2 regions of the Pedobacter sp. B4419 genome follow, and region 2 is predicted to be linked to the other one. Evidence: riboswitches for the same ligand, from Rfam matches in the RefSeq annotation. Region 2 holds a riboswitch; the other holds the start of a gene.
The links. A riboswitch is a leader RNA that binds a small molecule or an ion and turns the genes downstream of it on or off. The one in region 2 is predicted to bind S-adenosylmethionine.
Positions count from the first base shown of each region.

Region 1 (3,179 bases), 240 kb from region 2:
CTTATATTTTATTTGTCCGCAATAAATTGGAATTGCTTTAAAACAGATTTAGGTGATCAAAAGTTTCGGTTGCTAGCCGAAAGATAACTCAAAGATTCAAAAATAGTTGTAAGAAAAAATGAAAAGCCCTGACATAGGGTTGTCATTGCTGGCAGATACCTTCGCTCCATAATCAAATTAATAAGCAATGAATTTAATATCTATTCGAATCATTACCTCAGAGGTAGAAGAACTCATCAATTTTTATGAACGCGTAGTGGGAGTAAGTGCCATTAGGTACACTCCAGATTTTGCCGAGCTAAAAACCAAGACAGCAACCCTGGCCATTGGAAGTACAAAAACATTACAGTTTTTTGGTGGCGATAATATAGCGCAAGCTGCTTGCAACCGCAGTGTTATTATCGAATTTCTGGTTGATGACGTACAGCAGCGTTTTGAAGAATTAACCCCTTTTTTAAAAGACAGCATTGTACAGGAACCAACAATTATGCCTTGGGGAAATCAGTCCTTGTTGTTAAGAGATCCCGATGGTAACCTGGTGAACCTTTTCACACCGGTTACTCCTGAAGCAATTGCGAAGTTTAAGAATAGTTAAGCACAAATCAAGGCAATCTTATTTAGAGACTGCCTTGATTTAAAAACCAATTGATAATCGATAACTGGGCGATGGCTTATTTTTTCAAGGAGCCGAGGTGTTTATAAGTGTTGATCAATAAACCAGTAGGCGTAGCCTTCGAATCTACAAAAACCAGTTCCCGAGCATCAATACTATCTGCCAATAAGCGTTTACCTTTACCGAGCAAAACGGGGTAGGTGATGAGCACAACTTCGTCGGCCAGCCCCTTGTCAAGCAATAGGGAAGTGAGTGTAGAACTTCCTACTACGATCAGGTCGGGACCATCTGTCGATTTGAGTTCTTGAATTGTACTGATCACATCATCACCCAAATCTTTTACCGGGCCCCATTCCAAGCTCTCTGGTCTGTGGGTTGCGATGTATTTCGTTGCGGCATTTATGGCATTAGCCATTGGGAAATCTCCGGCATTAGGCCAGAAGCCACTAAATATATCATAGGTTTTGCGGGCAAGTAGCAGGTCAAAGTTTGGCCCGTATGCTTCAAAAAGCATAGTTGCACCTGCAGGGCTTCTATAAGGTGTAGTCCATGCGCCATAGGTATAGTCTCCGTCATGCTCTATCACGCCATCTAGCGAAATATGTTCGAAAATTCTGATCTTTCTCATGTTGCTTTCAATTAATTAGTTATACAAATCTAAAGGAGATAAGGTATATGGGTGACGTGCAATCACGACAATATGAGGGTGTTTTAGACCAAGGCAAAAGATAGGCAACGATTTTATAGCGCGTTTGGAGTTCCTTAATAATCCTCCTCATTTAGTCACGGATTTGTTAATTTTAAAAAGACTACTAATTCTATAGACTTTATAAAATATTAATTGTATGTTTGCAGTGTTTTACAAAACGTACTGATTTATACTTATCCAGAAAGACGGAGGGAAGGACCCAATGAAGTCTTAGCAACCTCTACCAAAGGTGAAAGGTGCTAATTCCAGCTTCTTATGAAGAAGAACGATAAGATGGCATTTGCTGCTTGTTGCCTTCCTGGCTTAACCCATGTCTGTTTGAATAAGCGTTTTCAGTTTTTTTACCGAAAAATTAATTCTAATAAGTGATGAAACTCAACAGATCCAAATTGTTTTTTAGCGCAATCCTGATGGCAGGCTTGAGCGCTAGCCTAACTGCCGCTGCACAAACTAAAGATTCGAACCAAATAACTGCTGTCGACAATGATAGAGGCTACCTGGTTAAGGTTGGCGATCAGGCGCCAACAGATTTTGAATTGCTACTCGACAACGGAAAAAAAACTTCTTTAACCCAGCTCAAGGGCAAAGTAGTGGTCCTGCAATTTACCGCCAGCTGGTGTAGCGTATGCCGCAAAGAGATGCCACATTTAGAACAAGATGTTTGGAAAGCTTACAAGGATAAAAACCTGGTACTAATTGGCGTAGATCGTGACGAACCTTTGGAAACCGTAAAGAAGTTCCGCCAAGATATACAGGTGAGCTATCCTTTGGCATTAGATCCAGGTGCAGAGATATTCGGTCACTTTGCGCAGAAAAAAGCAGGTGTTACCCGTAATGTAGTGATTGACCAGAACGGTAAAATAGTTTTCCTTACCCGCTTATACGATGCAAATGAATTTAAGGAGATGGTAAAAGTAATCGACTCATTGACTGCTAAACCTGCTTTAAAAGCATCACTTTAACTAAAATAACCTAATCGATCAGGCAATTGCCGGAAGTTGTCTGATCGATAATTAATCATAAATTAAATCAGGTTTACCTATCGAAAATTCTTACTCCATCATCAGCTCGTTAAGAGACGCTGTTAGCTAAATTCCAAGGTTACATTTTAATTCAAAAACACACAATCTTTATGAAAAAAATAGGGATACTGGCCGCGCTATGCCTTGCCGGTTATCAATTTACTTATGCACAAACTCCAACGCTAAAAGGGTTTACTGCTCATGCGACTAATCAGCAGCTACAGACAGAAAAGGATTTTGATCAGCGGTTGAGCAATGTCAGAATTGGCCAAAACATCAAAGAACTGGCTGCGCGTCCGCATCACTTGGGTTCGGCTGGAGGCAAAGCCGTAGCACAGGCGGTGCTTCAAAAATTTAAGGATTATGGCTGGGATGCCCGCATCGAAACATATCAGGTATTATTTCCAACGCCCAAAACACGCCTGCTAGAATTAACCTATCCAAATAAATACACTGCTCAACTTCAAGAACCTGCTTTTGCCGAAGATTCTACCTCAGAACAGGAAGGGCAGTTGCCAACCTACAATGCCTGGGGTGCTGATGGCGATGTAACAGGCGAGTTGGTATTTGTAAACTATGGACTTCCAGATGATTATGCGCAACTGGCTAAGCTAGGCATCGATGTAAAAGGAAAAATCGTAATTGCCAAATACGGCCGTTCTTGGCGTGGCATTAAGCCAAAGGTTGCCTATGAGCACGGTGCCATTGGCTGTATCATTTATTCTGATCCTAAGGATGATGGTTTTTATCAGGGCGAAGTTTATCCAAAGGGTCCTTTTAAAAACGACCAGACGGTTCAACGTGGATCGGTAATGGATATGGTGATCTATCCTGG
Region 1 is NZ_JCASSL010000001.1:1,664,058-1,667,236, reverse strand. It holds gene AC570H_RS06760 (VOC family protein) at 188-595, shown strand; gene AC570H_RS06755 (dihydrofolate reductase family protein) at 672-1,241, opposite strand; SAM riboswitch class I at 1,493-1,597, shown strand; gene AC570H_RS06750 (peroxiredoxin family protein) at 1,691-2,284, shown strand; gene AC570H_RS06745 (transferrin receptor-like dimerization domain-containing protein) at 2,455-3,179, shown strand, end outside.
Region 1: linked by a shared signal. The riboswitch ahead of AC570H_RS06750 (peroxiredoxin family protein) and the one ahead of AC570H_RS05695 (O-acetylhomoserine aminocarboxypropyltransferase/cysteine synthase family protein) in region 2 are both predicted to bind S-adenosylmethionine.

Region 2 (3,179 bases):
CACATAAAAACGAGTTTTGGGAGAAAATTAGAAATGTACAGCAAACCGGTGGTGCAGTTCCTTCTCCTTTCGATTGCTTCTTGTTGTTACGTAGCTTAAAAACATTGGCTTATCGCATTAAAGGCCATTGCGAAAACGCAACAAAACTGGCCGAATACTTAGAAAAACACCCTAAAATTGAAGCCGTTTACTATCCTGGTTTAACTTCTCACCCACAACATGAAATCGCCAAAAAACAGATGCGAGATTTTGGAGGGATGCTTTCCATTTTGGTAAAGGGTGATGCGGCAAAAGCCAGAACCGTAGTCAACAATGTGCATTTGTTTGCACAGGCTACTAGTTTGGGAGGCGTAGAAAGCTTAATCGAGCATCGTGCCTCTGTTGAAGGTCCGGATACCAAAACCCCACAAAATTTAATTCGGGTGTCGGTTGGCCTAGAACATATCGACGATTTGATTGCCGATTTGGATCAGGCACTGGATAAGATTTAGCAATTGAAACTAAACTATCGATCCTTAAACTAAGGACCATACACCAACAAAGTATACACATTAAACCTTAGCTATCAGCAATTTAAAAATAAATCGAAATTTTATTTTGCAGTTTCTTAAATTTTCTCATACCTTTGAAACATTATTCGGCGAAAGCTGAATTTCCAAGTCAATATCTTTTTAAGATTTGATTTATAAAGAAGTGGCGAGAGACAGGCTCTTTGACCCACTGGCAACCCTCCCTAACGGAGAAGGTGCCAATTCCTGGCCGGGCAACATGGTGTTGTTTGGAAATATAAATTGAAGAAAATGAAAAAGTTCAATTCACCATCGCTCCTTAGCGAAAACCCAAGTTCAAAACCCAACAGGTCGGTTTCATTTTTAAATGTAAATCAGTTTTGCTGTAACCCTCAGTTGATGTGTTGTATGTGCTGTCGCATATACTAAGCACAAAATTCTTCCCCTTTGTTTTTCAATCTGGAAGGCCTCGAAAAATCGAGGTACGCTGATCGCTAATGCTGGATTTAAGCCAAAAAGCTTCGCCACATTCGAAATTACAACATTTCAATTTTACAATTAAAACTTAGAAACCATGTCAACTTCATATAAATTCGAAACCCTGCAGCTACACGCTGGACAAGAAATAGACCCTACAACCGGCTCGAGAGCCGTACCTATCTATCAAACCACTTCCTATGGCTTTAAAAATTCTGAACACGGCGCCAACCTGTTCGCGCTAAAGGAATTTGGTAACATCTATACCCGTTTAACCAATCCTACTACAGATGTATTCGAAAAGAGAATTGCGGCTTTAGAAGGAGGCGTTGCTGCCTTAGCGGTTGGATCTGGACAAGCGGCCCAATTTATTGCCCTAAACAATATTTTACAGGCCGGAGATAACTTTGTATCTTCAAATCACCTTTATGGTGGTAGCTACAATCAGTTTAAAGTAGCATTTAAACGTTTAGGCATCGAAACCCGTTTTGCCAACGGCGATGATCCTGTAGACTTTGAAGCCAAAATTGATGGCAATACCAAAGCCATTTATGTAGAAACCATTGGCAATCCCTCTTTCAGCATTCCTGATTTTGAAAAGATCGCTGCTATCGCTAAAAAACATGATTTGCCTTTAGTGGTTGACAATACTTTTGGCGCAGCAGGTTACTTGTTCAAGCCATTAGAACATGGCGCTAACGTAGTGGTGCAATCTGCTACCAAATGGATTGGCGGTCATGGCACGAGCATTGGCGGCGTAATTGTAGATGGTGGCAACTACAACTGGGGCAACGGCAAGTTTTTTCAATTCATAGAACCATCAGAAGGCTACCATGGCTTGATTTTCGATGATGTTTTCGGACAAGATGGCCCTTTTGGCAATATCCAGTTTATTATCCGTGCCCGTGTAGAAGGCCTTCGCGATTTTGGTCCGGCATTGGCTCCTTTCAATTCTTTCTTATTGATCCAAGGTTTGGAAACGCTCTCGCTACGCGTACAACGCCATGTAGAAAATGCATTGGCTTTGGCTACCTGGCTAGAAAACCATCCGGCTGTTGCCAAGGTTAACTATCCGGGCCTAGAAAGCAGTCCATATCATGCCAATGCCAAAAAATACCTGCGTAATGGATTTGGCGCCGTACTTTCATTCGAGCTGAATGGCGAGAAGGAACATGCAACAGCTTTGGTTGACAGCTTAAAATTGGTTAGCCATTTGGCCAATGTAGGCGATGCCAAAACACTGATCATCCAGCCATCAGCCACTACGCACCAGCAATTGAGCATCGACGAGCAGCTTACAGCCGGTGTTACGCCGAACCTGCTGCGTGTTTCTGTCGGCATCGAACATATCGATGACATCATCGCCGATTTTGAGCAAGCTTTTTCAGTTGTCAATGAACAGTTAGCCGTTTACAATTAACCTTATAATATCCAAACTTAAACCTTCCAACCTTAGCACATCCAACTTTATATATACTACCAACAAAAAATGAGTACTACATCCACATATAAACACCCTAAGATCTATAAGCTGGAAAACGGCAAAAAGCTGCGTAATGTAGAAATTGCCTATCAAACTTATGGAAAACTGAATGCCAATAAAGACAATGTGATTTGGGCTTGCCATGCCCTAACCGCTAATGCCGATGTATTAGACTGGTGGGATGGTTTGTTTGGCAACAGCGCCTTGTTTAACCCGAATGAGCATTTCATCATTTGTGCAAACATTTTGGGCTCGCATTACGGCACTACCAATCCGTTAAGCGTTAATCCGGTAACTGGCCAGCCTTACTATCTTTCTTTTCCAGAATTTACCATTAGGGATTTGACCGGTTTGCACCAATTACTGGCCAATCATTTGGGGATTAACAGCATAAAAGTATTGATCGGTGGTTCTTTGGGTGGCCAACAGGCTTTAGAGTGGGCTATTGCCAAAACCATCACGGTAGAAAACCTGATTTTAGTAGCCACCAATGCGGTTCATTCGCCTTGGGGAATTGCTTTTAACGAAAGTCAGCGTTTGGCCATCAGTACCGACAGAACATTTTATGCCAACCAGCCAGACGGTGGCTTAAAAGGTTTGAAAGCTGCACGCAGCATCGCCTTGCTTTCTTATCGTACCTACGAAGCCTATACGGCTACCCAATTGGAAAGTGTGAACGATAAAACCGGAAATTACAGGGCTTCGTCTTA
Region 2 is NZ_JCASSL010000001.1:1,424,991-1,428,169, reverse strand. It holds gene AC570H_RS05700 (trans-sulfuration enzyme family protein) at 1-491, shown strand, start outside; SAM riboswitch class I at 681-793, shown strand; gene AC570H_RS05695 (O-acetylhomoserine aminocarboxypropyltransferase/cysteine synthase family protein) at 1,084-2,406, shown strand; gene AC570H_RS05690 (homoserine O-acetyltransferase family protein) at 2,476-3,179, shown strand, end outside.